DNA from 3 places in the Methylovirgula sp. genome. Region 2 is predicted to be linked to each of the others. Evidence: riboswitches for the same ligand, from Rfam matches in the RefSeq annotation. Region 2 holds a riboswitch; each other region holds the start of a gene.

Region 1 (10,585 bases), 770 kb from region 2:
CCCCGACATCGTGCCGCGTTCGACATAGAGCGCATTTGCGGCGCGGCCCGCGCGAAGAACGGCGTTGCGCGCCTTCGGAAGATTGGCGCCAAGCTTCATGACGACGGCGGCATCGCAATGGCTCAGGCGTTCGACGATCTCATCTTCCGAAAGCGTCGCTGGCAAGACGATAAGGACGTCGTCGCCCCAGGTCATTGGCGTTTCCGCCGCGCTCCAGCAGCCGGCCATGCCGGGCACGCCGGGGACAATTGCGGTCTCGAACCGTTCGCGCAAGCGCACATAGATGTGCATGAAGGAACCGTAGAAAAACGGATCGCCCTCCGCTAACAACGCGACATCGCGGCCAGCTTCGAGATGCGCGGCGAGCGTTGCGCAAGAAGTTTCATAGAACGCGCGCAATGTTTCGATATAGACGGGATGATCGAACCGTGTTTCCGTCGTCATCGGATAATAGAGTGGCACTTCCGTCTGCTCATGCACGATCCAGCAATCGGCGATTTCGCGCGCATTGCCGCGGCGCCCGGCCTTCGCAAAGAAGGCAACGACCGGCGCAGATTTGATTGCCTTCACCGCCTTCACGGTCAAAAGCTCGGGATCACCCGGCCCAAGCCCCACGCCGATCAATTTTCCGGCGCTCATTCCTTGGTACTCGCGAGCGCGTTGATCGCAGCCACTGTCATGGCGCTTCCGCCACGGCGCCCGCGCGCAACGAGAAATGGTACTTCGTCGAACTCAATCAAGGCCTCTTTCGATTCCGCCGCGCCGACAAAGCCGACGGGCATGCCAATGATGGCCGCGGGCTGCGGCCAGCCGGCCTCGAAAAGTTCAAGCAGGTGGAACAAGGCCGTCGGCGCGTTGCCAATGGCGACGACAGCGCCAGCGATGTGCTCTTTCCAGAGATGAAGCGCGGCGGCGGAGCGCGTGTTGCCGATCTCGATTGCGAGCACGGGGACCGATGGATCGGCGAGCGTGCAAATGATTTGATTATCGGCGGGCAGCCGCGTGCGCGTGACTCCGCCCGCGACCATTTTCGCGTCGCAGAGGATTGGCGCACCATTTTGCAGGGCAGTACGTACCGCGCTGACGAAATCGGGCGAGAAGACAAGATCGCGCGCCGCTTCGACCTGGCCACTCGCATGGATGACGCGCACCGCGACCGGCTCTTGCTCGGCGGTAAAGCGGGCGAGATCGGATTCGGCGCGGATGATAGCAAAGGAACGGCGGTAAATCTCGGCGCCGTCGCGGATATAGGAATAGCTCATGCGTCGATTTCCGCGAATTGCTGCAAAGCGAGATCCAATTGATGGACTTCGAGGCCGGTGGCAATTGGCTTATCGGCCGCCGTTCCGTCGCGCACAAGATCATAGCGGCCGTCGTGGCCGACCAGCGTAAAAGGCACAGCCGCCGGATGGGCGCAGCCCTTAGCGCAGCCCGAGACATGCAAAGAAATGCCGTGTGTGTGCAATTGTCGGGCGAAGGGCGCAAGCCGCCGTGCGTCCGTGTGTGTCGCCGTCGTCCCGCTGCTGCAACCGGACACCCCCGGACAGGCGGCGACAGACCGCAGAGGATCGTCCTCGTTGAAGATCAATCCTGTATCGCTGAGACGCGCGGCATCGGGTTGATCGGCCCCGACGATCAGGATTGCGCGCCAGGGCGTCAGACGCATCTCGCCACCACTTGCCTCGGCAAGATCCGCCAATCGTTTCAGCGTGGACGCGTCGAGCCGTCCGAACGGAATACCCACGCCGAGTACGCAATTTGCCCCGACGCGGTACGTGCCGATCGGGTGCGGTGCGTGATTTTCGATTATCAGCGCTGTTTGGGTTAGCCCAGCGCTTGCAATAATTTTCTCGATACCGACGCGCCGCACAAGCGCAGCCATACGTTCCGCAGGTTCATCGCGCAGTTGCAGAAATGCATGCGCGATGCGCAGACCGACATCTGCAAGTTCCCCAATCGCGCATTCACCCGCAATTTGGCCGGCAAGGCGAATGAGAAAGCGAGGGCAGTCCGCCCCACGCTGCGCGAGAAAACTGACATCGGTCTTTTCATTGGCGAGCGAGAGTGCGCCACCATCATCAATCACGAAGCCGAATTTTTGCGGAAGCTGGTGCACGATCGGGTCCTGCGCCAGCCGATCGCGCAGCACACGGACACACGACCCTGTATCAACGACGGCTTGCGGATCGATTCCGGCGAGCGGATGTGAGATAATATTACGCGCGACGGCAGGCTCACCATCGGCCTCGGCGACACCCAGCGCCCGAAGCTCCGTCTGCAAAGGCACGAGCGTTGCGTCACTGACACCCCGCAATTGCAAATTCGCCCGCGCCGAGAGATCGAGGAGTCCATTGCCGAAACGGCGCGATAGCGTGGCCAGCGCTCGTGCAATCGTGGGCGAAACGCGCCCGTCTTTTATGCTGACGCGCACAATCAGCCCGTCGCCGCTCGCCATCGGCCGCAGCACGCTCGGGCACCAGCCTTTGCGAAGCGCGCTCATGCGGCCTCCAGGAGGTTTGCGAGGCGCATCGCGACAGAATTGCGCCGGCAGGCCCAAAGTCCGCGCCGCATCGCCTGATCGAATCTCTGCGCGATCGCCCTTCCCGCTTCCGGATTGGCCTGCTTAAGAAAGGCCAGAACGTCGTCGTTGCCGAGCGTCGCGTCAAAGACGAGATCAAATTGGCGCGGCGTCACGCTGCCGCTCGTGACCGCGAAACCGTAGAGATTATCGACCGTTTCGGCGATTTCCGCCGCGCCGCGATAGCCATGCTGCATCTGGCCCGCGATCCATTTCGGATTGGACGCGCGGCCGCGCACCGCGCGGGCAATTTCCTCGCTGAGAGCGCGAACCACTGGCCTCTCAGTACGTGTCGCGTCGAGATGATAGAGGCTCGCATGACCGCCGGTTTGTTTTGCTGCCGCCGCAAAGCCACCTTCATGTTCGAAGAAGGCGCTCGAATCGAGCACGTCCTGACCCGGCAAATCCTGGACATGCACGAAGGCGTCAGCGCTGGCGACACGTGCGCGGAACACATCCGGCGCTGCACGCTCGTCGCGCCCGAGCGCCGTGCCGCTGTCAGCGAGATAAGCGCCGGCGAGAGCGCTTTCGGCTACAGCCGCATCTTCTGCCAACATCCGGCCAAGCGAAACGCCGTAAGTGCCGGAGGCGGGACCGAAAATGCGCCGCATGTCGCCACTCGTCGCGCGCGTGGCAGCGAGCGGGTTATCGTCCGCAGTTTCGTCAAGCGAAGCAACCGCGTCGATCAATTGTTCCATCAACGCGATTTGCGACGGAAACACATCGCGGAAAAGCCCCGAGAGCCGCAACGTCACGTCGATGCGTGGACGATCGAGCGCCGCCGGGGGCAGGATGGTGAAGCCGGTGACACGGCCCGACGCGTCGTTCCAGACTGGAACCGCACCGAGATAGGCGAAAATCTGTGCCAGCTCCTCGCCGCCGGTGCGCATCGTCGCCGAACCCCAAAGATCGATCACAAGCCGCCGTGGCCAGTCACCGTGATCCTGCAAATGCCGGGCGATTACGGCCGCCGCGGCGCGCTTGCCGATCTCGAACGCCGTGCGCGTCGGCACCATGCGCGGATCGATAGTCACGAGATTGCGGCCGGTCGGCAAGACATCGAGCCGCCCGCGCGCCGGAGCGCCCGATGGACCGGGTTCGACAAAGCGACCGTCCAGCGCAGCAACAAGTCCCGCCATTTCGCGCTCTGCACAAGCATCGAGCCGCGCTAAGTCGGCCGCATCGGCCTGCGTGTCCGCCAACACGCGCGCCATGGACGTTGGCGGCCGCCCAAATGTGTGCAGACCTTCTGCGATGCGCATATCCTTGATATCGCAAAGCCATGCGTCGAGCTTGGCCAACGCTTCCTCCTGCGGCGCGTCAAGCGTGATGCCGCCTTCCGCCGCGAGTCCCGTTTCGCCGGCGCGCGCCAAAATCGTCTCGGCGAGCAAAGCGGCGCGTTTCGGGTCCATTTGCTGCGCCGAGGCATATTCGTCGAAGAGCGCCTCGAATTCCGCAAGATCGCCAGCGCTCCCGGCCGGCCCGAGCGGCGGTGTCAAATGGCCGACGATCACTGCGCCAGCGCGGCGTTTGGCTTGCGCTGCCTCGCCGGGATTGTTGACGATGAACGGATAAATCAGCGGCACCGGCCCGAGAAGCGCTTCCGGCGCACAAGATTCAGACAGCGCCGTCGCTTTGCCCGGCAGCCATTCGAGCGTGCCATGCGTGCCGAGCTGGATCATCGCATCGATCCGCTCGACGTGACGCAGCCACAGATAAAACGCGACGTAGAAATGCGACGGCGGCAGCCGCGCGTCGTGATAATCCGCCTTGCGTTGCGCCGCGCCGCCACGATCCGGCTGGATCGCGACGATCATCTTGCCGAGCCGCATGGCGCGAAACTGGAAAGCACCACGCTCGACATGCGGATCGGCATCCGGTGTGCCCCACGCGGCGATAATTGCGGCGCGCAATGTTTCCGGCAGCGCGGCGAATGCTTCTTCATACATTGCCAGAGATAAGAATTCGCACGGCGCGCCTTCCGCCAAAGTGCGGACGATCGCGTCGCCGTCATCGATCGCCTCAATATCGTAACCTGCCGCCCTGAGCTGCGTTGCGATCTCGACAAGGCTCGCGGGCGTATCGAGCCCCACCGCGTAGGCCGCACGCCCGGCCTTGGCCGGATAATCGGACAATATGCAGGCGAGCCGCCGGCCGCCGCGCGGGGTGCGGCGCAAACGCGCCCATGCTTGGGCAAGATCAGCGACGAATGCGATCCGTGCAGCGTCCGGCCGATGAACGACGCGCGTGAATTGTAACGCCACGCTGCGTTCAGTCTCCTCCTTAAAGGAAATCGTCCGCGTGATGATGCGGCCGTCAAGCTCCGGGAGGACGACATTCATGGCAAGATCAGCCACGCCGAGCCCGCGCATATCGCTGTCCCAGGACGCGCGCGAATTGCTGGCATGGATCATTTGCAGGATCGGCGCGTCCGCAGATTCAAGCGGGCTGTGCGCTTGATCCATGCGCGCGGCGAATGCCGTCGAATTCAGAATAACGTCGGGCCTCTCTTTCGTCAGAAGCTCGGAAAGCCAGATTCCTGCTTCGCCATCCTTGAGACTGGGCACATACGCCGCCAAGACGCGCAGGCCACGCGAGACCAAAGCATTGGCGACAGCTACGATTGGCGCGACATCCCCGGCGAGAAGATAGGCGCGATAAAACACAATGATTGCGAGCGGCGCATCACTCGCACCAGATCGGCAGGCGGCGGCGAAAAACCCGCAGGCTGGCGTCGATTGCGGCTCGGGCAATTGGCCTGTCTCGCCCTCGCTGCGCCGTTCAATCCAGGCAAAAAGATTGGCAAGATTGCCGGGACCGCCGCAATCGAAGCTGCTTGATATCGCGCGGAGCGTTTCGACGGGCAACGTCGAGAGATCGTCGAGCCGCGGGTCAGCGCGGCCATCACCCGAAATGAGAGCGAGATCGAAGCGATGCCGACGCGCGGCTGCCGCAAGCTCTTGCGCGCCATAACGCCAATAATCAAGACCGCCGAGAAGACGCACCAGCACGAAGCGCGCATGAGCCGCGACAGATTCAATATAACGATCGACCGAATAAGGATGGCGTAGCGCCGCCAATGACGCGAGGCGTACATCGGCGGTCTGGCGATCTTCCAGCGCCGCCGCGGCGAGCCCGAGATCGCTATCGGAAAAAGACAAAAAGACGATCGCGCCCGGCGTCTGGCCAAGATCGACAGCGCTCTCCGCTTCGTCGATCGTCCGCGTCGTCGTGCGCAGAAGATGCATGGGCGCTCAGCCGACCGCTGCGGCAATCGCCGCGCGATCAAGCCCCGTCTCGCCGATGACGACCAGCCGGCCCTGGCGGGATTCGTCCTTATGCCACGGACGATCGAAATTCTGCCGGAAGCGCCGTCCGACGCCCTGCACCAGAAGACGCATCGGCTTGCCCGCGACCTCGAAAAAGCCTTTCATCCGCAACACGTCATGCTGCTCGGCGATAGCACTCAGCCTGGCGATGAATTGCTCCTGATCGCTGACCGGACCGACATTGAGCACGAAGCTTTCGAACTCGTCGTGATCATGCTCGGGCTCGTCATCGTGATGCGACTTGCGCGCGTCGATCTCGTCTTCCGCCGCAGCTTCAAGCCCAAGCAGCAGCTCGGGATCGACCTTGCCTTCGCTCGTGACAACAATTTTGACCGCGCGCGGCAGAACTGCGGCGATCTGTTCACGCGCCTGCATCTTCTCATCGTCTGTCAGCAGATCGCTTTTGTTGAGCACGACCATATCAGCGCACAGAAGTTGATCCTCGAAGACTTCCTCAAGCGGATTATCGTGATCGAGCGAAGGATCGGCGGCGCGCTGTGCTGCGATCATTTCCGGATTATCGGCAAATGTGCCTGCGAGCACGGCAGCGCCATCGACCACGGCAATCACACCATCCACCGTGAGGCGCGAACGAATGGTCGGCCAATCAAAGGCTTTCACCAGCGGCTTGGGCAGGGCCAGACCCGACGTCTCGATGATGATGTGGTCGGGCTTCTCGCCGCGACCGAGCAACGCCTCAATGGCAGGCACGAAATCGTCTGCGACCGTGCAGCAGATACAGCCATTGGCGAGCTCGATAATATTTTCTTCGGGGCATGACGCGACACCGCAGCTGCGCAGGATTTCGCCATCGACGCCGACATCGCCGAATTCATTGATGATCAAAGCCAGGCGGCGGCCTTGCGCACGTTCGAGCAGATGGCGGATCAGCGTCGTCTTGCCGGAGCCCAGAAAGCCGGTGACGATCGTTGTCGGGATTTTATGCGTGTCGAGCGCCGCCATTCCATGCTCCGCGTCAGTTTTGCTTCGACGCGTTTTCTTCACGCGAACCGGAATCCACTTCGCTCGAAAACGCTCTATTCCGTGGGGTGAAAGGACCGGCGCACTTCAGCGCAACGCAGCTTAGCAAAGGCTGCAGCATTCGCCCGGGGCACCCCGCCCGACGCAAACGGTCAACGAAGACGGTAGGTCTCCTGGCTCGCGGCTCAACACATATGTCGCCCGCCTTCCCAGATCGCCTTTCGGCAATCCAGTGGCTTCGGGCGAAAGCTCGCCGCTCACAGTTGCGGGGGCAGCTGCGGCTTTGAGCAGACGCTCAGACCGCATTCCCTGTTTTCCTTCCGAAGAAGGACCGTCGTTTGGCACCTTGCCATCGCCCCGCAGCCTTGTCAAAACAGCGCCTTCCGCCGCGGCGGCTGGAGATTTCCCATGACAATTGCGCAAGATGCGCCTGATTCCGGCGCGCGGCACAAGGAAAAGATGCGCAAGCGCAAGGAAGCGCAGGACGAAGAAGTCGCCGCAAAGACGATCGAAAAAGGTCTGCTGATCGTCCATACCGGACGTGGCAAAGGCAAATCGACGGCGGCTTTCGGCCTCCTGCTGCGCGCAATCGGACATGGATGGCGCGTCGGTGTCGTGCAATTCATCAAGGGCGCGTGGTCGACGGGCGAACGCGACATCTTGGCGACGCGCTTCGCCGATCTCGTCTCCTGGCACACGATGGGAGAAGGCTTCACCTGGGAAACGCAGGATCGCGCCCGCGACATCGCCGCCGCCGAAGCCGCCTGGGCGAAGGCGAAAACGCTGATGGAAGACCCGCAGATCGGACTTGTCATCCTCGACGAACTGAACGTCGCCTTGCGCTACGATTATCTGCCGGTCGATGATGTCGTCGCGGCGCTGACCCAGCGGCGTCCCGGCCTGCATGTCGTTGTCACGGGACGTAATGCGCCGCAGACCCTGATCGACGCCGCCGATCTCGTGACCGAAATGAATGCGGTCAAGCATCATTTCGCGGCGGGCGTCAAAGCTCAGGCCGGAATCGAGTTTTAATGATAGCGCGACGTCTGATGTTTCAGGGCACGGGCTCTGACGTCGGCAAATCGCTGATCGTCGCCGGGCTTGCGCGGGCATATCGCAAACGCGGACTCGCGGTCACGCCATTCAAGCCGCAAAACATGTCCAACAATGCCGCCGTGACGGCAGACGGCGGCGAGATCGGCCGGGCGCAGGCTTTGCAGGCGCGCGCGGCGGGGCTTGCGCCAAGCGTGCATATGAATCCTGTCTTATTGAAACCGCAAAGCGATGTCGGTTCGCAAGTCGTGGTGCAAGGCCGCGTCGTGGGGACCGCCAAAGCGCGCGAATATCAGGCTTGGAAACCAAAACTGCGCGCCGCCGTGCTCGAAAGTTTTGCGACACTTGCGGCTGCGGCGGATCTGGTACTCGTCGAGGGCGCCGGGAGCCCCGCCGAAATCAATCTGCGCGCCAACGATATCGCAAACATGGGTTTCGCCCGGGCTGTAGATTGTCCCGTCGTTCTCATAGGTGACATCGACCGCGGCGGCGTCATCGCCCAGATCGCTGGCACGAAAGCGGTGCTCGATGCCGACGATGCGGCGCTGATCCGGGGCTTCATCGTCAATAAATTTCGCGGCGATCCGACGCTCTTCGAAGCCGGGATGCGCGACATCGAAACCTATTCAGGTTGGCCGGCACTCGGACTCATTCCTTATTTCGCCGATGCTGCCCTTCTGCCTGCCGAGGACAGTGTTCCGCACCAACGTTTTATGCCAAGCGGCAAAAACCGGCCGCTCAAGATCGTGACGCCGGTTCTGCCGCATATCGCGAATTTCGACGATCTCGATCCGCTCGCTGCGGAGCCTAACATCAATTTCATGATGATGCGGCATGGCACGCCCCTCCCCGGCGATGCCGACCTGATCATCCTGCCAGGATCGAAAGCGACGCGCGCCGACATGGATGCGCTCGTCGCAGAAGGCTGGGACATCGATATCAAGGCGCATGTGCGGCGCGGCGGTAAAGTTCTCGGCCTCTGCGGCGGCTTTCAATTGCTTGGGCGGCGGATTGCCGACCCGGACGGTATTGAAGGCGCACCCGGCGAAACGCTAGGCCTCGGCCTGCTCGATGTCGAGACCGTGCTCGGCGGCGACAAGGCGCTTTTGGCTGTCGCCGGTCATGACACGGCGGACGGCGCGCCGTTCAAAGGCTATGAAATGCACATCGGCCAAACTTATGGACCGGATTGTATGTGCCCGATGCACAGACTTGATGACGGCCGCGTTGAAGGCGCGCGTTCAGCGAGCGGCCTCGTCGCCGGCACCTATGTCCATGGCCTTTTTGCCGACGATCATCAACGCCGCGCATGGATCACGTCGCTGGGCGGCAATGGCTCCGATCTCGCCTATGAAGACCAGATCGAGCGAACGCTCGACGGCCTTGCCACGCATCTCGAAACTCACCTTGATCTCGATCTTTTGCTCAGCCTCGCCAAATGAAGACGAGTGCCAGCGCCGCATAGCAACAAATCTGAATCGCGGCGGCACGTCGAAACAATTCGAGCGCGCGGAAAATATCTTTGGCATTCGCGTCACAACGGCCATCGCCCATGAAGGCGCCATCAACGACATTTTCGCCATAGACTCGCGGACCGCCGAGCTTGAGGCCGAGAGCCCCGGCCATCGCTGTCTCCGGCCATCCGGCATTGGGCGACAGATGCTTGGGTGCGTCGCGCCGCGTAGCACGCCAAACCTCGCGCGCGGACGCAAACCCGCCAAAGACAGCGGCAGCGGCGAAAAGCAATGCCGCAAGCCGTGCCGCTGGAAGATTGACAAGATCGTCGAGCCGCGCCGACCCCCAGCCAAAATTTGCAAAGCGTGGCGTGCGATGCCCGACCATGCTGTCGGCAGTGTTGATTGTCTTATAGAGCATCGCGCCGGTGAGACCGCCAACAGCGAGCCAGAACGCCGGCGCAACGACGCCATCGGAGAAATTCTCGGCGAGACTTTCGATCGCGGCCCGTGCAATGCCCGCTTCATCGAGGTCAGCCGCATTGCGCCCGACAATCCGGCCGACCGCCGCGCGCGCCGGTTCAACCCCCTCGCGCTCCAACGCTGTGGCGACGGCTCGCACATGATCGTGGAGAGAGCGTTGCGCCAGCAAGCTCGTTGCGAGGAGCGCGAGCACTAGTTCGCCGAAGATTGACGTGCCGAGCAGCCGCGTGACGACGACGCCACAAATTCCGACGCAAGCCAGCCAGAAGACCAAAGCAACAACGCCAGAGAGCTTTTGAATTTGCGCGTTTGTAGATTGCCGATTGAGCCGCGATTCCGTCGCACCAATCAACACGCCGATCCACATGATTGGATGGCCGATCACGCGCAATAAAAATGCCGGATAGCCGAAGATCGCTTCAAGCGCGAGTACCGCCGCCGTGAGACCAAACGTACTCGTGAACGTCATTCTTATGTCCGGTTGGCGAAATCGACATGACGACGTCCGCTAAATGCCGATCGGATACCGTGCGGTCAAGCTTGCCGAGACTGGTGATGAATAAGTGCCGATGCAGGATTGACCGTATTCGAAGGGGCATGACATGGATTTTAAAATGTTATGGTTGAATTCGTGTAACGCGCATTGCATGTTCGGCAAGTATTTTTCTGGAGTAGAGCATTGTCCGTTCCGAGCCGATCCTCTCCAT
Region 2 (10,585 bases):
AAATGCGGCCCGCGCGGATAGCGTCGCATGTAGGTCCAGATCGCCTGCGGTGTTCCCGCGTCGAGGGCAGCCTGCCAAGTCAGCGCCTCACGCCGGGCGGCGAGCAGCGCGCGAATACGCAAGGTCAGCGGATCGTTCGGAAAGGCGGCGCAAAATCCGGTGTAAGCCTCAAGCGTATCGCTCTGGATCGCCTGAAGATAAGCTTTCGCGGCTGTCAAACCCGCGAAGGATGAGGAGGAAGCGAGGGGCCGCAACGGCGGCGCCGTTTTATCCCGAGTATAAAGCGCGAATGGCGCGACAAGGTGCCCTTCGTTCCAGGGCACGATAATGCCGTTGCTGAGATCATTCGCGCGCAGTCGCGCTGCGACGAAGGCCTCCGGGACGTCGAAGCCTTGCCGGAGCATTTCGACAAGCGCCTGCGCATAAATTCCGTAAGGCCCCGGCTCATCCGGCGACACGGCACCCGGCGCTTCGTTGAAAGCATAGATATTATTCGCCGCTGCGTGTTCGATCCCCAACCCACTGGCGAAGGGGGCGCCCTCGGTCGCGAAATGCAAAATCCGCGCGCCGTCGAGAACAAAGATACGTGCGGCAGCCGGGGCTGCGGCGAGTTTGTCGAAATAATCCGAGAGCCGCACCGCCGCGAGCGGGACATCGGCTTCACGCTGCACGAAGCCGTCGACGGGCACGAAGTAATTTTGTCCTGCGAACTGCATCCCGCGACCCGCGAGATAGATAAAAATGACCGCGTTCGGCCCCGCCTGCTCTGCCTTGCCGACGAAATCGTGCAGCGCCTTGCGCAAGTCGGCGCCGTCGAGGTCGGCCCCTTCGGTCACGGCGAACCCTGTTTCCTTGAGCGCCCCGGCGACAAGGCCCGCGTCGTTCACCGGCGTCAGCAGCGGCGCAATTTTGTAATGCGCTTCGCCGATGACGAGCGCCAACCGCGGCTGTGAGCCGTCTGCAGTCGCGCGCGCGGGAAATAGCGACGCCATCACAAAGCAGAAAACAGCGCCCAGAAAGCAGAAAATAGCGCCAAATCTATACATCGAAAGCCTCAAAGGACGCTCTTTTCCGTGACCGAAACGCGGACCGAACCCCGGGGCACGAGGCCGCAGCGCCATGCCTCATCAAAACTCGCATACCGCACTTGAATGTCGCCCCGCTTGATGACAAGAGAGCGGCGATCGTCCTCCAGCCCCGTATCTCCATGTCGCGATTTGTCACTCTCGCCGCGCGGGGCCGTAGCGCGCTGCCCAACATCTTCGATTTGATCGCTTTCGCGCTGATTTTCGGCGTCTTTATCGCAATTGTCCACGGCTCGCGGGGCATGACGCTGCCGCTCCAGGCGCCGCAATCCACGAACATTTCGCTCGATTACGCCAACCTGCCCTATTACGCGCTGCGCACGACCTTGCGAATGTTCGCGGCGATGATCGCCTCGCTCATCTTCACATTCACCTATGCCACGTTCGCGGCCAAGAGCCGGCGCGCCGAACGGTTCATGATCCCCCTGCTCGACGTGCTGCAATCGGTGCCGATCCTCGGTTTTCTGTCCTTTACGGTGACCTTTTTCCTCGGTCTGTTCCCCGGCTCGATACTGGGCGCGGAATGCGCGGCGATCTTCGCGATTTTTACGAGTCAGGCCTGGAACATGGCCTTCTCTTTCTTTCAATCGCTACGCACGGTTCCGAAAGAATTGAGCGAGGTGGCGGACAGCTTCCGGCTGTCGCCCTGGCAGAAGTTCTGGCAGCTCGAAACGCCTTTCGCGATGCCCGGCCTCATCTGGAACATGATGGTATCCATGTCCGGCGGCTGGTTCTTCGTCGTCGCGTCGGAGGCGATATCGGTCGGTAATACGACGATTACGCTGCCCGGCGTCGGCTCCTATCTCGCATTGGCGATCGACCATAAACGGATCGATGCCGTTGTCGCGGCTATCGTCGTGATGCTCGTCGTCATCATCGCTTACGACCAATTGCTCTTCCGGCCGTTGGTGGCCTTCGGCGGCCGCTTCCGTTTCGAACTTTCCGCGTCGCAGGAAGAAGAACGTTCCTGGGTTATTCAGCTTTTTCGTCGCACCAAATGGCTGCGGACCGTGACCGATGTACCGGCGCACATTTTCCAGAACATTGCGCTTTGGCGGCTCGATCTGCCGATCAAAACCGATCTTAGCCCGCAAGCCAGCGAATGGCGCGAACGCATCCTCGATTTCGTCTCCATCGTCCTCGGCGGCGCGGCTGGCATTTACACGCTCTGGCTTGTCATCCATTTCGTCGCAAACTCGCTTACACCGACGGACATCTTGCACGCCTTTGTGCTGACCTGTTTCACTTTGATCCGCGTGCTGCTTCTGATCCTGCTCGCATCGCTCGTCTGGGTGCCTCTGGGCATTTTGATCGGGCTTAATCCACGGCTGGCGGAACGCGTTCAGCCTCTGACGCAGTTCCTCGCCGCCTTCCCGGCGAACGTCCTTTTCCCGATTGCCGTCGTGCTGATCGTCCGTTGGGCGCTCAATCCTGACATCTGGCTGAGCTTCCTCATCGTCTTCGGCACGCAATGGTACATTCTGTTCAATGTCGTCGGCGGTGCGAGTGCTTTCCCGAATGATCTGCGCGAAGCGGCAGCGGCCTTTCACGTCCGCGGTTGGGACTGGTGGACGAAGGTGATGCTGCCCGCCGTGTTCCCCTATTATGTCACCGGCGCGCTGACGGCTTCGGGGGGCTCGTGGAACGCGGCCATCGTTGCCGAATATGTCAAATGGGGCAAAGAAACCGTGACGGCGCACGGCATCGGCGCTTATATCGCCAAGGCAACGGAAGCCGGCGATTATCCGCGCATCGTGCTCGGCGTCGCCATGATGTCGATTTTCGTCATTTGTCTGAATCGCTTTTTCTGGCGTCCGCTCTCGCGCTTTGCCGAGCGGCGCCTGCAGCTTTCGTGAGGCCTCTTATGCTTGACGCGCGAAGCAAGCCCATCCTTGAAGTCAAGAACGTTAGCCAAAGCTATCGCACCGGCGCGGGCGAGGCCGGTGCGCAGGTTCTCGATAATGTCTCGATGAACCTGACCGAGGGCGAGATCGTCGGCCTGCTGGGACGTTCGGGTTCGGGAAAGTCGTCGCTTTTGCGCATCATTTCCGGACTTGCGCGCCCGACAGATGGCGAGGTCTTTTTCCGCGAGAAGCCCGTAACGGGGCCTTACGATTCCGTTTCGATGGTGTTCCAGAGCGCGGCATTGTTTCCGTGGCTCTCGATCCTCGCCAATGTGGAACTCGGTCTGCGCGCCAAGAAAGTACCGGAAGCCGAAGCACGGCCGCGCGCGTTGAAGGCGATCGACGTCATCGGCCTCGACGGCTTCGAATCCGCCTTTCCGAAAGAACTCTCCGGCGGTATGCGCCAGCGCGTCGGCTTCGCCCGCGCGCTCGTCGTCAACCCGACAATCCTCTTGATGGATGAGCCGTTCTCGGCGCTCGATGTCTTGACCGCCGAGACTTTGCGCACCGACTTGCTCGATCTCTGGGTCGAAGGTCGCATCCCCATCAAATCGATTTTGATGGTGACGCATAACATCGAGGAGGCGGTGCTGATGTGCAATCGCATCCTCGTGTTGTCGTCCAACCCCGGCCGCATCGCCGAAGAGATTCATGTCCATCTGCCCTACCCCCGCAATCGCCTTGCGCCGGAATTCCGCCAATTGGTCGATCGGATTTACGCGCTCATGACGCGGCGCCAGACAGCGGAGCCAACGACGCTCGGCCGCGACGGCACGTTCCCCGGCCTCGGTCTCGGCATGGCGCTGCCGGAAGTTTCGACCAACACCATGGCCGGTCTGATGGAGACGCTGGCCGCGCCGCCCTATAGCGGCCACGCCGACCTGCCGCCCCTCGCCGATTCTTTGCAGATGGCGATCGATGATCTCTTTCCCGTCGGCGAAACCTTGCAGCTCCTGCGCTTCGCCGAATTCGCCGAAGGCGACATCAAGCTGACGCCAGCGGGGGTGCGCTTCGCCGACTTGGATGTCGATGCGCGCAAGAAGCTCTTCGGCGATCATCTGCTCGCCTATGTGCCGCTGGCGACGCGCATCCGCAATGTGCTCGACGAGCGCCCGACACATTGGGCGCGGGCGGCGCGCTTTCTCGAAGAACTCGAAGATTACATGTCCGAGGAATATGCCGAGCGGACGTTGAAGAGCATCATCACCTGGGGCCGTTACGGCGAAATTTTCGCTTACGACGAGACCTCGGAAACCTTCTCGCTCGAAAACCCTGGCGAAACTACTTAAGCCCGAACCACAGCGTGGCAAACGTCAGGAACGAGCCGTAACCGACGCAATCGGTCACCGTCGTCACGAAGGCGCCGGACGATACGGCGGGATCGATCTTGAATCTGTGCAACGCCAGCGGGATCAGGATTCCGCCGAGCGCGCCGGCCAGCAGATTGGTCACCATCGCGAACGCGATGACGATGCCAAGTCCGGTGAGACCAAACCAGAATAAAGCGCCGATCCCCGTGATGATTCCAAACATCGCGCCGTTTAATCCGCCGACGATGACCTCGCGGACGATGACGCGCCAGGTGTTGAGTTTGGTCAGTTGCCGCGTCGCCAGCGCCCGCACGACGACGGTCATGGTCTGCGTCGCCGCATTGCCGCCCTGGCTTGCGACGATCGGCGCAAGAACCGCGAGCGCCACCATCTTTTGCAATTGATTTTGGAAGATGCCGAGCACCGACGAGGCGATGAAGGCGGTGATAAGATTGACGAAGAGCCAGAGGAATCGGCTTCTCGCCGTCCACCAGATCGAGTCCGATAATTCTTCCGATGCCGAAACGCCGCCGAGCGCCTTGATCTCTTCGTCGGCTTCTTCGCGGATGACGTCGACAATATCATCGATGGTGATGACGCCGACGAGCCTGTCGGCCTCATCAACAACGGCGGCGGATACAAGATTGTAGCGCTGAAACAGCCGCGCAACTTCTTCACGATCTTCATCGACGTTCACGCGCCGCCGATCCTGATCAAGGACATCACTTAGTTGCGCACGCGCGTTGACGCGCAATAATTGGTCGAGAAAAACGTTTCCGATCAGGTGATGACCTGGATCGACGACGAAGATTTCAAAGAATGCTTCAGGCAGATCTTCTTCGGGCGCATCACGCAGAAAATCGATCATCTGCCCCGCCGTCCAGAAGGGCGGCGCCGTCACCAGCGTCGTTTGCATCAGGCGACCGGCTGAATCTTCCGGATATTCGAGACTGCGTTGTAGTGCGACGCGCTCGACCGCCGGCATCGCTTGCAGGATTTCGCTCTGCTCCTGCGGCTCGAAATCTTCGAGCAGCACAAGCGCGTCGTCTGCCTCAAGTTCCGACATGCCTTCGGCGACGGTTTCTGTCGGCAGTTCTTCGAAAATCTGATCGCGGATGTTGGAGTCAAGTTCGGTCAGCGCCGCGAAATCGAAATCGCTGCCCATAAGCTCGATCAGCTTCGGCCGCGCCTCGCTGGGCAGATTTTCGATGAGCGTCGCGAGATCTGCCTCGTGCAACTCGCCTGCGAGACGGCGGACTTCGACCGGGTCTTCCGCCGCGACCGCATCGGCGACATCGGCAACGAATTCCGGCCGGATGACACCCTCGTCATTCTCGTCCGGCGCGATCTCCGCGAGATCGCCTCTTCCAGGCTCGTGATCGAAGTCGGTCATCTGCCAATCCTGACTCGCGCTCTATCGCCTGGCGGTTCATAAGGAGCCCGTTTCAGGAAGGCAAACCATGCTTTGCAAATTGGCGCGGCAATCCGGCGCCGCGGCCTTGATATTCGCTCTTGCCACCGTGAGCGCCACGGCGGCCGGCTGTGGACCCGACAAGCTTGGGACCGAGCGCACGCTGACGCTTTCGACCAATGGCGGCTTTGCGATCGGATTGCAGACCTATCCACGAACGCTCGCACTTGCCGATCACGAGGTCGTGCTGACATTCGACGATGGCCCCAGGCCGACGACAACGCCCCGCGTGCTCGATGCTTTGGCCAAGGAATGCGTCGAGGCAACGTTCTTCCTCATCGGCCGCAACGCGCAGGCCTATCCGGCGCTGGCGCGGCGCGAGGTCGCTGACGGCCATTCGATTGGCAATCATACGTTTTCGCATCCCGGCGGAACGCTGCGCTTGATGCGCGATGCCGCCGCCCGCGCCGATATCGACCACGGCTTCGCCGCCGATGAGCAGGCCGCATATGGCAGCGTCGGGGGTCAGATCAAATTCTTTCGCTTTCCGGGCTTTGCCGATACGCCAGCGCTCGTGAGCTGGCTTGAGAGCCGAAACATCGGCGTCTTCGGCTCCGATTTCTGGGCTTCGGACTGGCTTTTATTGACGCCGCAGGCCGAACTTGATCTTGTGCTGAAGCGGCTCGACCGCGCCAGGCGCGGCATTTTGCTGATGCACGATTCCCGCGCTTCGACGGCGGAAATGCTGCCGCAGCTTTTGCGCGCCTTGAAGCAGCGCGGCTACAAGATCGTGCATATCGCGCCCGGCCCCGACACGCCGGCGTTTCGCGCGGCGCCGCCCAGTTGGCGATCGGAGACCGAAGAGATTTTGGCGAAGATCATTCCAAGACTGGCCGGGCATAAAGTGCCCGGCACACACGAAGCGCAGACGCACACAACGCGCCTGCCGGAGCCTTAAAAGTCTAACGCCAAGCGGGATTGGCGTTGCCGCTGAACCGATGCAGGCGGCCGACAGAATCCCGCTCGGTCAAGGCGCCAAACACGAAGCCCAATGTCGCCCACATGATCGCCTGCATGGCAAGTGAATCGATGCGGAAGTGCCAGAGCACGACGGCCGGGAAATCGCTGGGGACTTCGTTGATCGGTGGCAAGAGCGCAGCGACGACAATCACGGCGACAATGTAGACGCCTGATGCGATCAACGCGGCCGTCCACGCCCCGTGTTTGGGTGCGAGGCGCTTGCGCAGGATCGCCGCGCCGACCATGGCCGCCACCGACAGGGCCATCATCGCAAAATAAAGCCCCGTGCGAATCCCGATCGTATCCGGGTGACCCACCGACGGCGGATTGGACGGGTATTTGAGATTCGGCACGATGTAGAGGCTGACAATGCCCGTCAGCCCCAGCAACGCCGCGACGGCGCGCGGACCGAGACCGCTGACGCGGCCGTAAGCAAACGCGAACACCAATGCGAACAGACCGCCGAACGCCGTGCAATAGGTCATGACGCCGGTGAGCAGGCCCCAACTCGCCTGCATCGGACGGCTGACAAGCTCCGGCTCTTCCATATCGTGAATGCCCTTGGCGAGATCGGCCTTCATCTTCGCCTCGTCCATCGCGCTTTCAAACGCGATGGCACGATCGACCTGTGGCTCGCCGAAAACCTTGGCGAACGTGAATACAAGAAGTCCCGCGAGGAAGCCGACAAGCATTCCCCGCACGAGAAGTGCGCTGACCATTGGAGACCCCTCTTAGTGGCAGGGGAAACCGAGAAGATGGCGGCTGTCGTGCACCCATTCGTGCACATACATGCCCTTGAAGATGGAGGTCGCCCCCTCTTCAGCGCCAACAAAATAGATGGCGAGCAGCATGAGTGCGCCGAAGATAAGCCACGGCAAAATCTCGCGAACCGGGATGGGCGCAGTCGTTGAACCGATTGTAATATCTGACATGATCACTCCCTGGGGATCCAGCGCCCCGATGAATGGATTGCTACGGCGAGGGTCTGACTTTCGATCACGGAAAATTCCGCTTTCGATTACAGTGGCGCGACCGTGCTGGACTTTCACCAGCTTCCACGTCCGTAGTCGCGCGGACGATAATGCGCTGAAGCCCGCTCTGTCAAACGGACAAGGGAAATGAGCTTGCGTCTCACATTCATTGCGCATGGCGCGACAAAGGCGACCCGTGCAGCGCTTTTTCCGTGCGATGAACCATTGGAGGCCGCAAGCGCAACAAAGGCGGCCGCACTCGCACCGCGCATAGGGCGCTCGGATGCTGCCTGGACAAGCCCCGCCCTGCGGGCCGTCCAGACAGCGGAGGCTTTAGGCCTCGCCGCCGAAGTCGATCCGTTGCTCGCGGATATCGATCTTGGAGATTGGGCTGGCAAATCCCTTGAGGAATTGGAAGCTGCCGATGCGGCTGGTCTCGCGCAATGGATAGAAGACCCGTCCGCCGCGCCACACGGCGGCGAATCTGTCACGCACTTGCTGACGAGAATTGCAAACTGGTTGGATAAAATCGGCGAAGGCGATGATCGAATCATCGCCGTGACCCACGCTTCTGTCATTCGCGCCGCCGCAATCGTCGCGCTCGACGCCAATCCAAAATCCTTTTGGCGAATCGATATCGCACCGCTCAGCTTTTCGCGTTTCCAGGCGCGTGGCGGCCGCTGGACAGTGCATAGCCTGAACGCCAGCGTTGACTGACTCTGATCAGCCTGACGCATCGCAGTATCGACATCCGCTTTGTGTGGCGGGGCACGCGCCGTCGGCCCTTCGCCTTGACCGCTACGACGATTGCTTCTCAAATCCCGCCGCCGGCAAGAACCGGAAAAAAGGGGAGAATGAAATGTCTGCTTTAGGACTCGTCGTTGAACTTGTCGCCGGCGCGATCGGCGGCAATGGTGTTGCCTCAGTCGCCAAGAACCTCAACTTGGGAACGCTGGGCAATTCGCTTGTCGGCGCCATCGGCGGCGCGGCCGGCACGTCCTTCCTCGGGATCATCATCCCGGCGCTGGAGAACGTCGGTCATGCGGATATCGGGACATTGGCGAGCCAAGCGGTCGGCGGCGGCGTCCTCGGCGCCGTGCTGACGGCGATCGTCGCGGCCATCCGCAACGCCAGTTCCGGTGCGCCCGCAGCCTAACCCTGCTTCAATCGATTTTTGTCTGAAAAATCAGGCCGAAAGCTAGTCGCCCATGCGGCCAAGAGGACGACGCAAAGTCCCGTGCAAGGTCCGATAGCGTTCTCGGGGTGTGCCAACTGCCTGTTGCACAGCCCGAGCGAAGCCTTATCCTGCTGCCCAGCGACCCGGCTCCTCGGCAAATTGCGGTCGAGAGTCTCTAATCGGCGACTCTTTGAGCCGTGATAATTTTGCGGCACCTATGGCCCAGCATCGCCCCACTCTGGGTTTTTGGCTGTTCACGGGTATCGCCGCGACAGCAGGCGTCGCATGCCTCTTGTTCGCGATAGACTCTTCAAGAGGCGACAAAGAAGCGGTCACGCAGAGCGATCCAGAGACACTTTGCGCTGAGAATTGGAAAATGTGTCGAGATAACGCCGATCTCGTCAACTATAGTTCAAAGGCTGACGATGCGAGGCATGCCTGCATTGCTGCCGTGAATGAGACCGGAAAATATGCCCACCCGAAATGGTGCAGTGGTTGGTTGTGCGAGGATTTCGCCAACTATGAAACAGGTACGAATGCACCGGATGACGGGTTGATCACTTTGATAGACGATCATGTCCAAATGCAAAATGGATTCGGTGCATGGGTCCGCTCTACCGCCTATTGCACGTACAACATCAGAACAGAGAAGATCGTCACCCTGAACATCGGCACAAATTAGCCGGTTTCAGGCTGGTCTCCCGCATTGCTTGGCGCAGGTTGAAGGAACGCGAGCGCCGCGCGTTTAGCGGAACTCGGCTGCTCCAAAGGGGAGATCGCAGCCATCACCGGCCATCCGGCCCCCAACCAGAATCAAAATTTACGCCCGCGGTGCGTGACGCAGGCTTATGGCAGCAAGTGCCATGGCCAAGCTCGCAGACACACTAAGCTCAATGAAAGAACCACGAACAAAAGTGTGCCGCGTAGCTTTTAGCTAAGACGAAGATGAAATAAATCGCTCTAAAATCAACGAGACTAAAATGAAATGGTGCGGCCAAGAGGACTCGAACCTCCACGGGTCTCCCCACTAGCACCTCAAGCTAGCGCGTCTACCAATTCCGCCATGGCCGCGGAAGGCCGGTGATCTAACAAACCCCCCCTGCTCTGACAAGGCTGGCGGGGACTTTTCCTGCCCTAGGGCGCTTGATTTTGCGTCGCCACGGCTCAAATTGCGCGAAAGACTTGTTTTATCTCCGTCGCGTGCGGAATTCGCGGCGCTTTCGAGCGACAAAGCATGAGCAGACCGCTTCCCCGTCAGGACATCGTCCGGAGTTTACGGAATCCCGTAAGCGGCCGGGTCGAATGGCGCGTGCTTGACGGGCTCACCAGCTACGACGATGCGCTGGCGATAATGGAAGGGCGTGTCGCGGCAATTGCGGCGGGAGAAGCCGCGGAGCAAGTGCTACTGCTCCAACATCCGCCGCTTTACACCGCGGGAACGTCGGCCGTCTCGTCAGCGGACGACCTGCTCCGCTTTCCGCTTCATAAAACCGGCCGTGGCGGCCAGATCACCTATCATGGGCCCGGTCAGCGGGTCGTCTATGTGATGCTCGATCTCGGCCGGCGCGGGCCGGATGTTCGTGCCTTCGTCGCCGCGCTGGAAGACTGGATCATCGCGGCGCTGGCGCATTTTGGCGTGCATGGGGCGCGGCGGGAGGATCGCGTTGGCGTCTGGGTTGCGCGCCCGGATAAGCCGCCCGGCGTAAA
Region 3 (10,585 bases), 2.6 Mb from region 2:
TCGCAGAAACGCATCGCGGCTCCCCTCAGGCGCGAGCCTCGACGGAAATTGCGGGACATCGGCCTGCCGCGCATAGGCCGGCGGCTTCGGCCGATTGCGTGTATCGGGGTGACCATTGACGGTGACATCGCCGATATAGGTGAGGAGTTTGGTCGCACGGTCGCGGCGCTTCTTCGTCGCAAAAAGCTCCGGCGTGTCGTCGATGAAACGCGTCGTATAGCTGCCGTCGCGAAACTTCGGATGGTTGAGCACCGCTTCGAGAAAGGCGAGATTGGTGGCAACGCCGCGGATGCGATATTCGCGCAGCGCCCGTTCCATCCGCTGGATGACTTCGGCTTCGCTCGGCGCCCACGCCGTCACTTTCTCGAGCAGCGCATCGTAATAGCGCGTGACAACTGCACCGGAATAGGCCGTGCCCCCATCAACCCGGATGCCAAAGCCGAAAGCGCCACGATACGCGGTGATGCGGCCATAATCTGGAATGAAATTATTGTCGGGATTTTCGGTCGTGATCCGGCATTGCAAAGCGTGCCCTTCAAGCCGGATCTGATCCTGCGGTGGAATGCCTGTCTCATCGATATGCCCCAGACGGCCACCTTCGAGGATTTTGATCTGCGCCTTGACGATGTCGAGCCCTGTCACCTGCTCCGTGACGGTATGTTCGACCTGAATGCGTGGGTTGACCTCGATGAAATAGAACTTCCCTGTATCTGCATCGAGCAGGAATTCCACCGTACCCGCGCCGACATAATTCGTGGCGTCGCCGATCCTGAGTGCGGCCTTGCAGAGGGCCTCGCGCGTGGCGGCGTCGAGATAGGGCGCCGGCGCGCGCTCGACGACTTTCTGATGGCGGCGCTGGATCGAACAATCGCGCTCGAAGAGATGAACCCGCTGCCCATGCTTGTCGCCCAAAAGCTGCACTTCGACGTGCCGCGCATGGCGCACCAGCTTTTCGAGGTAAACTTCGTCCTTGCCGAACGCAGATTTCGCCTCGCGCTTGGCACTCTTCACAGCGTCAATCAGGCCATCTTCGCTCTCGATGGGCCGCATCCCGCGCCCACCGCCGCCCCATGACGCTTTCAGCATGAGCGGATAGCCGACCTCCGACGCGAGGCGGCGAATTTCGGCCTCATCGTCCGGCAGTGGCGCCGTCGCTGGCATCACCGGCACGCCAACGAAGACCGCGAGATTGCGCGCTGCGACCTTGTTGCCGAGCGTCCGCATCGTTTCTGGCGATGGCCCGATGAAGACGATGCCTTTCGCCGCACAGGCTTCGGCGAACTCCGGACTTTCCGAAAGGAACCCATAGCCCGGATGGATCGCATCGACCTTCGCCGTCACTGCGACCCGCAGCACCTCTTCAATCGAAAGGTAGGATTCCAAGGGGCCGAGTCGAAGCTCGCCGCCGCGGCCGCGACCGACCTGGTAGGCTTCGTCGGCCTTGAAACGATGCAGGGAGAGCTTGTCTTCCTCGGTATAAATCGCGACCGTCGCGATTCCCATTTCGGTCGCGGCGCGGAAAACCCGAATGGCGATCTCGCCGCGATTGGCGACCAAAATCCGCTTGACGCTCAAAGTTCAGGCCCCCGGGAGAGAAATTTCCCAACGCAAGACCGAAGGCCACGTTGCCGATCGGAAGCTTAGCCTCCGAGCCGGACCTGAACTTTACGCTGAGGGACCGTTTCCTCAAACTCCCCTAAATCGCCGCACACAAGACCACGACGCTCACAGAAGAAAGGCCCGGCGACCATATTCGCCGAATCGGAAGCGAGGAAACCGGCCGCTGGCGATATCCCCGGGCTCAAAGGCCGCATTTATTAGCTGTTTAATATCCGACGGAACCTACTCGAAGCTCCGATGGCCTCATTGCTCCCGAGAATCGCTGATGGTCTCCAGTCCGCGATTCAAGGTAATGCGGCGGCCGGGATTTTCGGTGAGGGCCGCGACATAAATCGCGCGTGCCAGCACAATGCTCGCCGCGCGTGCGAGGACCTTCCCGATAGGCTCGTTTTCTTCAAGCCATAGCGTGACGCGATAGGGCAGATCTTCGGCTTCATTCAGTTCGCCGCTCACTGGCGCTTCGATCGGCTTCGCATCGGCTTGTTCGCGATCGGTCATTTTCCGTAACCCGTCCACCCGAGCGGAGAAGCGAACAATCATAAATCGAGTTAATGCCCCGGCCCGTTCCAACTGGATAAGATTCTATGCTTATGGCGCAGTGTAATATAGCGCGTCGGATATTCTCGGGTCGCACCGAAATAGGCGGCATAGCCGATACTGCCATTGGCAGTAACCGCCAGGACTTGCTCGACCGAAAGCTTGGCCGCATCCCAAAGTTCGACACGGAAGGGCAAATCCTCCCGTTCGTGAAGCGGTGGGCTGAAGGGAAGAAGTTCTGCCGGGTCGTCACCGTCACCGGTGGGCGGTGCAAGTTTGAAGGCGAGCCCACTCCGGCCTGGTTCTCTAAATGCTAAATTTCTTATGGAACTCAAGTTATCGCTCGCGGTTATTGAGAGTAACGCGGGATTTTAAGGTGAGCTACGTTTAGGAAAGCGACCATCCGATCGCTATAAACTATTTAAACATCGGGAACATAAATTTGCCCATCGGCGAACACAAAAGCGTTATCGATCTGGCTGAAGCGGGGCGATTTGCGCTTCTTATCGAGGCCATCACCGATTACGCCATCTTTATGCTCGACGAGAACGGCTTCGTCCGCACCTGGAATCCGGGGGCTGAACGGATCAAGGGTTACTCCCAATCGGAAGTTATCGGGCTGCATTTTTCTCGGTTCTTTACGCCCGAGGACCAAGCCAACAGTTTGCCATCGCTGATCCTGCGCGAGGCCGCTAGACACGGTCGTTACGAGGCGGAAGGCTGGCGTATTCGCAAGGACGGCGCACGGTTTTGGGCGAATGCGATCGTCGACACCATTCGTAACGATGCCGGCGAGCCGATCGGCTTCGTGAAAATCACCCGCGACGTAACCGAGCGGAAAGCCGCACAGGAAGCTCTACTCGAAAGTGAGCGCCGTTTCCGTTTGCTCGTGGACGGCGTGTCCGACTACGCGATTTATATGCTGGACCCGAACGGCATCATCACCAATTGGAATACCGGCGCGGAACGCATGAAAGGCTACTCGGCCAGCGAAATTATCGGCCAGCACTTTTCCCAATTTTATTCGAAGGAAGAGCGCATGTCGGGACTCCCCGTCCATGTGCTCGAAACCGCCGCCCGCATCGGTCGCTACGAGTCGGAAGGCTGGCGTCACAGGAAAGACGGGAGCCGCTTCTGGGCTTCGGTCGTGATGGATGCAATCAAGGACAACGCGGGGCGGCTTATTGGCTTCGCAAAAATCACACGCGACATCACTGAGCGGAAGGTGGCGCAAGATATATTGCGGGAGAGTGAACGCCAGTTTCGACTCCTCGTCGAAGGCGTGACGGATTATGCGCTTTTTATGCTCGATCCCAACGGCATCGTCACGAGCTGGAATAAAGGCGCGCAACGCATCAAGGGCTATTCTTCCGAGGAAATCATCGGTTGCCATTTCTCCCGGTTCTATACGGAAATTGAGCGTTCGGCCGGCGTCCCGGCGCGCGCCCTGCATACGGCTGGACAGGAAGGGCGTTTCGAAGCTGAAGGCTGGCGGCTGCGAAAAGATGGTTCGCGCTTCTGGGCCAGCGTCGTTATCGACGCGATCCGCGACGAAGCTGGCGTTCTCATCGGCTTTGCCAAGCTCACACGCGACGTCACAGAGCGGCGCGAAAACGAGCTCGCGATCGAGAAAGCGCAATTTGAACGTAACCGCGCACAGAAGATGGAAGCGCTCGGTCAGCTCACCGGGGGCGTCGCGCACGATTTCAACAATTTGCTGATGATCGTGAGCGGCCACATCCGTCAGCTTCGAAAGTTCGTACCCGCTGAAGACACCAAAGGCCAACGTTCGCTAGATGCCATCGAGGCAGCGGCAGGGCGCGGTCAGTCTCTGACCCGACAGCTTCTCACCTTTTCGCGCCGGCAGACGCTCAATCCCATCCCTGTTGAAATCGCCGCCCGCCTCGCTTCCGTGCGGACGTTGGTCGAGAGCTCGATGGGGCCGTCTTACAGGCTGGTCTTCGGCCTGCTGTCGGATGTGTGGCCTGTTCGGATCGATGCCGATGAATTCGAGCTTGCCCTGGTCAATCTTGTCCTGAATGCCCGTGATGCGACGCCGAACGGCGGAGAGATTAAAATCTCTGCGGCGAATGTGCAGCTGGATGGAAAAAGTTCCCCGGAACAACTGACTGGTGACTTCGTTGCGCTTAGCGTGGCGGATACTGGCTGCGGGATCCCCCAAGACGTCCTTGAGAAAATTTTCGATCCGTTTTTCACGACCAAAGGTCCGGGTAACGGAACTGGTCTCGGCTTGGCGCAGGTGCAAGGCTTCGCGCACCAATCCGGCGGCGCAATTTCGGTCACGAGCGAACTGCGGCAGGGAACTGTTTTCACGCTCTACCTCCCGCGCAGCAAGTCCGGAGGCGGCGAAAGCGATGAGAATATCACGCAGAATTTGGCCTCTACCGGAACATTGCTTCTCGTCGAAGACAATCCGGACGTGGCCGAGGCAACGGCTTCACTGATCGAAGACCTGGGATTTTCGGTTCAGATCGCTGGCAACGCGCAACTCGCCCTTGAAGTCCTCGCAAAGCAGGACATTTCGGTTGTCGTCAGCGACATCGTCATGGCGGGCTCGATCGACGGCGTGGACCTCGGGCGGACGGTTCGCGAGAAATATCCGAATTTGCCGATGATCCTCATCACCGGCTACAACAATCGCTCAGAGGAAGCGCGCGATGAGTTTATTGTATTGCGCAAGCCCTTCAGTGCCACCGACCTCGCGCGCGTCATCGCCCGTATCCAGTCCGAGGCCTCACCGCAAGGCCCGACGAACGTTATCCGTTTGGGTCAGCCGCGTAAAAGCGCGAAGCCTGAGAGTTGAAGTCGAGGATCAGCGTCGAAACGCGCTAGTGGTCGTGATCCGACCGCGCGTCGGAGAGCGGCGGATAATATATGGCGCAGGGAATGTAGGCGTTCGGGATATGCATTGTGGCAGGTAAGTCGCCGCCGGCCGCAATTTGAGCAGGCAAGAAATGCGTGTGCGGACCTGCAGGTGAGACGCCGCCGGGTTGCGGAATTCCGCTATAGACCTCTATCCGCCCAATCGGATTGCGCACGACGCGGACCGGCGACTCCGCCAAAATATTCGCGCCCTTCAAGCTCAACACCTGTTGCCATTCCGCGCCCAAACAGGCATCGAGACTCGCCTTGAGAGCTGCTGAACTCGTCCGCATGCAGAATGCGCCCGCGGCACGCCCGAGACCGAAATCATAGAGCGTTGCCTTGCGTTCATCTGGTTGGATCGCTTCAGTGTCTTCTCCGAGGCTCGCTAAACCGCCGCCGGGGAATTGCCGCGTGAGAACGCGCGGCACGGCAAGCACGACAACATCGCGGCTTGAGGATTCTGCCGATCCAACTGCCAGCGCCGCGACGTGATCCTGCAACGAAAGAGACATCGCACCACTTTGCGTGCGCGCACTGATCGTTCGATCGCTCAATTCCACGCGCAAATCGTCGTCTGCGCCGATGCAAAATTCCGCGATTGCGCCGTTCACGCCGGAAACCCAGGTTCCGCCGTCGGGGCGAAGTGTGTCCCTTATGAAGGCTCGTAAATCGTCGGTGCTCCAGCCGAGATGATAAATGCTAAGTTCCATCTGCGCACGCCGATCTGGCAGCGCCGCCCAAACGGCGCTCTTTTGGTCGTCGGTCAGGATTAGCCAGCTCGCGATTTCATCGCGGCTGCGCGCGCAACCAATACAGAAATCAGAAGACGGGCGGATGCGGCATACGCCAATGCAGGGGCTTGGAATCATCTCGGACACCGCTTGATCTGAAAATATTGGCGCGGAGCTTTACGCCGTGGACGCATTCATCCGCAAGCTGCGAACTTGTGCAAATCGAACTTGACAGCATTCGGGCTTCAGCTTCATCATAAGTGTGATGGTTCCCTTCGGGGATCAAAAGGGAACGCGGTGCGATCGTCAGATCCATGCCGCGGCTGCCCCCGCAACTGTAAGCGGCGAGCTGAACGCCATTAAGCCACTGGGCAACCGGGAAGGCGGCGCAAAGCAAAGACCCGTGAGCCAGGAGACCTGCCATCCGCCGTGGTCACGCGCGAACACATTGGGCGGGGTGTCCTGATGGGGGATGAATGCGCGTCTAAATCGCTCGCATTGATCGCTTTGGTTCGCAGTGACGTGTCACGTTGCTGCGAGGCATTATGCTCATCTCCCAACCCAACGCCGCGGCGGTGCGCCGCGCGCTTTTTGTTTCGTCAAGCGTCATCGCCCTAGCGTTTTCCTCCTCTGCCTTGGCGCAGGTCGCGACCGGCCAAGCCGCCGATCAGTCGCAATCCCTGCCAGAAGTCCTCGTGACGTCACCGACGACGGTGCCGACGCCAGAGAGCGATGTCGCAAGTAGCATCGGCGTCATCACAAGCCAGCAGATCTCGGCGCAGCAAGACCGCACCGTCCCCGACGCGCTGAGCACTGTCCCCGGCCTCAATGTCGTGCAGACGGGCGGACCGGGCGGCCAGACCTCCGTCTTTCTTCGCGGGACAAATTCGAACCACGTCAAGGTTTTGATCGATGGCATCGACGTCAGCGATCCGAGCAATCCCAATGACTCCTTCGACTTCGGCCAATTGCTGACTGGTGACATTGAGCGCATCGAAATCTTGCGCGGGCCGCAGAGCGGCCTTTACGGCTCGGATGCGATCGGCGGCGTCATCAATATCGTTACCAAGAAGGGCCAAGGCCCGCTCAAGGTGACGGGAACGATCGAGGGTGGCTCATTCGGAACGGCCAACCAGACCTTCAACGCCAGCGGCGCGCACTCGATCTTCAATTATGCATTCAACATCAGCCATTATCTCGCGGCCAGCACGCCGGTGACACCGTTGAACGAGCTTCCACCTGGCCAGCAGCGTAACAATGATTCCTACGAGAATTGGACCCTCTCGACCAAGCTGGGCGCCGACATCAACGAGCACCTGACGCTGAACTATGTCGGCCGTTATACAGATTCCACGTATTTCTTCACCGGCGACGGGTTCGACCCTTCAACCGGGCTGGAAGCTCCGGAGTCAACGCAAAGTCTACAAATTGACCACGACTTTTTCACCCGCGGCGAAGCGGTAACGTCCTTCTTCGACGACCGGCTGAAGAATTATCTCGGCATCAATTATTCGGACTCTAATAGCTTCAATGCCAGCCCCGGCACCGATAACGAAATCAACCAGGGCCAGCGCCTCAAATTCGATTGGCGCAGCGTGATCGCGGCACTGCCGGGCGAAACGATAGTTCTCGGTGCCGACCACGAGACCGAAACGCTCTTCCAGAACGATCCCGACGTCGATGCAAATCGTAATGACGCTGGCGGCTATGCGGAATTGCAGTCAAATTTCTATAATCGCTTCTTCCTCGTCTCGAATGTCCGCTACGACAATTACGACACGTTCGGCGGTCACGTGACCTATCGCGTTGCGCCAGCTTTCATCGTCCCGCAGACAGAGACGAAGCTCAAAGCTAGCTACGGCACCGGTTTCAAGGCACCGACACTGAGCGAACTCTACGTGAATTCTCCGGCCTTCTTGTTCTTCGCCAATCCCAACCTTCAGCCGGAGGAATCGACCGGCTACGACGCCGGTTTCGAGCAGCCTTTATTCCACGACAGGTTCAGCTTCGGGGCGACTTATTTCCACAACAACATCACGAATCTGATCGATTCTACCGACACGACCTACGTAAACATCGGCCATGCCGAAACGCAGGGTGTCGAAAGCTTTGCCGACTGGGCGGTCACCGACCGGCTGCATCTGCGAACGGATTACACCTACACGCGCGCGGTGGATGAATCGACCGGTCTAGAATTGCAGCGCAGACCATATGACAAGGGCAGTATCACCGCGCTCTGGACGCCGATTGATCCTCTTACCTTATCCGGCACTTTGATCGCGGTCAGCAAATGGGTCGACGATTTCGACCGCAACAATTCAAATACAGCGCCGGGGGATTTCACACCGGGTTATGTGGTCGTCAATGTCGCGGCGAATTACAAAGTCGACGACCACGTAAATCTCTTCGCTCGCATCGATAATCTGCTGAACGAGCATTACGAGAACCCGCTCGGCTTCCTGCGTCCGGGTATCGGTGTCTTCGGTGGCATGCGGCTCTCCGCGTTTTAGGATGCGTTGAAATAGAAAGAAATCGAATGGAGACAATGATGCAAAACAGACATTATGCTATCGAATGGCAGCAGCCGCTTTCGCTCGCAACACTGATGGCGGCAAGCGTCGCTTTTAGCCTTGGCCTCGCCTGCGCGGTGCCGCTTGTGGCTTTCGCGGCGCTTGGCGCGTTAACGCTTGACCGCAGAATGGGATTACTAATTATCATCGGAATCGTGGCGGCCAACCAGATCCTTGGCTTCACCGTGCTGCATTATCCGCACGACGCGGCAACTGTCGCTTGGACGCCGGCCTTTCTGTTCGTCGGGATCATCGCAACTCTCACGGCATTCTGGACGAAACGCCGCTGCGCTGGCTTACATCCGACCGTCACCGTCCTCGCAACTTTCGTTGCTGCCTTTGCGTGTTACGAAGGAGGCTTCTTCCTTATTTCGCTGCTGACGAGAAGCGGGCTTTATGCCTATGCGCCCTCGATAATCCTGCGCATCCTTGAGACAAACGCATTGGCTTTCGCAGGATTGTGGTTGATTCGTCGGATCGCGATGGCACTCCGCACACCCGCCGTAAAATCCACAGCGCCATTCCGCCCGTTGCCGACGACCTTCATCCAAGACTGAACTACAATCTTTTCGACGCAAAAGCGCCTGGGAGGGCATCGCGAAGGTAATCTGCCCCACCTACGCGGCGATCTCATCTCATCGTAAGCTGATGAGATTGTTGGCACCCTAAAGGACGCGAAATACCCGCAACGGCAAATTATTAGCGTTCGTTGAAACGACTTTCTGCGGATAGAGCCCGATTTTTGTTTAGGGGCCACCATAAAGAAAAACCCCGTAGCCAAAGGCGACGGGGTCGAATTGGTGGCGCGGGGGATGTGCTCCACAAGGCGAACTTACCTTCGCCGGGGGCTGAAGATGTGCGCTATCGCACAAGCGGGCCGTAGGCTTGCTAGCGTCGGCTCTGCTTTTGGGCGTTTCTGAACTCCAAAATCTTCATTTCAGGTAGTCGTACACAACGGTTCCCAGGCCGAGCGTCAGATCGGTGACATAATGCGTAGCCGAAACCACGCCGCGGACAGGCAGCCGCGCGACATCACACAGTGCGTGTTCGAAAAGTTGAATCGCTCCGGGGCCTGACCAAGCTCCTTTAAGCGTAACGTCTTCAACGTAATATCTTACCAACTCGCAAATGCGCGGCGTGCAATCCACGTGCGGAATAATTTTGATCATGAAATTGGGTCGCGCCAATGCTTTCAGGAGCGGCGCGTGATCGATTTCACGGTGCTTGTAGCCCATCGACGCGCTGACGCAGAGAACCGAACCGTAGTGCAACGTACAGACCAGCGTCTCGCTCTCATGAGAGATCTTCGGAGTCGCGAGCTTTTTTGGAAAACCCCAGATCTCTCGGCCTCCGGCAATAGGCGAGTTGTCGTCAAGGTACATCGCATGGACATAGCCGCCCTCTTGCAAGTCCCCATCCGCACCCCGAAAACGCACCGGAATAACTTGGCCGGTTTCGGTATAGTCGCCAAAGCCTGTTGAGTCCGGCATTCGAATGAACTCATAGCTGACCGTATCCCCGGCGACCTCCAGTGGTTCCGGCACAACTTCCTTCAACGCCTCGATGTCTGTGCGGTAGGTGATGATGATGAACTCGCGGTTATAGAACTTGTAGGGTCCCTTCGGATACGCGGGGTCGTTAAGCGGCATCGCAAACGCCTTGTCGCGAACTTCGGAGATTTTCATCGGCGGGACTCCCACTTCGTAACGATTGGCGTAGAATACACTAAGCTTAAGGTTCTGCCAGCTGGGTTCTTCTTTGGGAGCACCGAGTTTATTTTCATGTACTCCGTTCCGTCAAAACCCCAACCGCAACGTCTGCAAATTCCGCGACGCGCCGATGACGTTGAGGAATTCGTGAATTTGTCGCCGGGTGTAGGGTTGCGCGAAGCGGCCGCGCATACCTTTTTAGGGATTATGACCTCAAGAGTTGCTCCCAGTTACACCGGTTTATTACATGGGTCATTTCGAGGTTAAATTATTGGGAGGCTGGTATGAGAAAGCTTACGCTGATCAGTGTCTGCATTTCGGCTGCAATCGCCGTCGCGACGGTCGACGCCGCGATTTCTGCTCAGGACAAGTACACCCTCAAAGTTCGGAACGGTCTCGCATTCTCCGAGTTCAGAGGCTACGAAGACTGGTCGGTGATCGCGATTAGCGAGAACGGAGGCAAGATCGCCGCGATCTTGGGGAATCCGGCGATGATCGGTGCCTTTAAGGAAGGCGTGCCTGGCAATGGTCA

The links. Region 2 has a riboswitch for cobalamin ahead of WDN02_RS14225 (CbtB-domain containing protein). Riboswitches for the same ligand answer to the same signal wherever they lie in the genome.
Region 1: another riboswitch for cobalamin. It lies ahead of cobW (cobalamin biosynthesis protein CobW); the one in region 2 lies ahead of WDN02_RS14225 (CbtB-domain containing protein).
Region 3: another riboswitch for cobalamin. It lies ahead of WDN02_RS01740 (TonB-dependent receptor); the one in region 2 lies ahead of WDN02_RS14225 (CbtB-domain containing protein).

Annotation. Positions count from the first base shown of each region.
Region 1 is NZ_JBBCGP010000001.1:3,693,855-3,704,439, forward strand. Features, by position in the region: gene WDN02_RS18030 (precorrin-2 C(20)-methyltransferase) at 1-639, opposite strand, end outside; gene WDN02_RS18035 (precorrin-8X methylmutase) at 636-1,262, opposite strand; gene cobG (precorrin-3B synthase) at 1,259-2,500, opposite strand; gene cobN (cobaltochelatase subunit CobN) at 2,497-5,826, opposite strand; gene cobW (cobalamin biosynthesis protein CobW) at 5,833-6,870, opposite strand; cobalamin riboswitch at 7,034-7,239, opposite strand; gene cobO (cob(I)yrinic acid a,c-diamide adenosyltransferase) at 7,297-7,920, shown strand; gene WDN02_RS18060 (cobyric acid synthase) at 7,920-9,383, shown strand; gene cbiB (adenosylcobinamide-phosphate synthase CbiB) at 9,367-10,347, opposite strand; gene WDN02_RS18070 (catalase family peroxidase) at 10,585-10,585, shown strand, end outside.
Region 2 is NZ_JBBCGP010000001.1:2,926,553-2,937,137, reverse strand. Features, by position in the region: gene WDN02_RS14255 (caspase family protein) at 1-1,046, opposite strand, end outside; gene WDN02_RS14250 (ABC transporter permease subunit) at 1,208-2,941, shown strand; gene WDN02_RS14245 (nitrate/sulfonate/bicarbonate ABC transporter ATP-binding protein) at 2,950-4,278, shown strand; gene mgtE (magnesium transporter) at 4,271-5,692, opposite strand; gene WDN02_RS14235 (polysaccharide deacetylase family protein) at 5,760-6,668, shown strand; gene WDN02_RS14230 (CbtA family protein) at 6,673-7,449, opposite strand; gene WDN02_RS14225 (CbtB-domain containing protein) at 7,462-7,662, opposite strand; cobalamin riboswitch at 7,689-7,826, opposite strand; gene WDN02_RS14220 (histidine phosphatase family protein) at 7,849-8,418, shown strand; gene WDN02_RS14215 (hypothetical protein) at 8,561-8,857, shown strand; gene WDN02_RS14210 (hypothetical protein) at 9,069-9,560, shown strand; tRNA gene WDN02_RS14205 (tRNA-Leu) at 9,865-9,949, opposite strand; gene lipB (lipoyl(octanoyl) transferase LipB) at 10,113-10,585, shown strand, end outside.
Region 3 is NZ_JBBCGP010000001.1:365,235-375,819, forward strand. Features, by position in the region: gene pyc (pyruvate carboxylase) at 1-1,575, opposite strand, end outside; gene WDN02_RS01720 (hypothetical protein) at 1,864-2,190, opposite strand; gene WDN02_RS01725 (PAS domain S-box protein) at 2,600-4,981, shown strand; gene WDN02_RS01730 (hypothetical protein) at 5,007-5,753, opposite strand; partial or broken gene WDN02_RS01735 (DUF1289 domain-containing protein) at 5,772-5,912, opposite strand; cobalamin riboswitch at 6,024-6,214, shown strand; gene WDN02_RS01740 (TonB-dependent receptor) at 6,320-8,284, shown strand; gene WDN02_RS01745 (hypothetical protein) at 8,320-8,901, shown strand; gene WDN02_RS01750 (acetoacetate decarboxylase) at 9,277-10,029, opposite strand; gene WDN02_RS01755 (cytochrome P460 family protein) at 10,338-10,585, shown strand, end outside.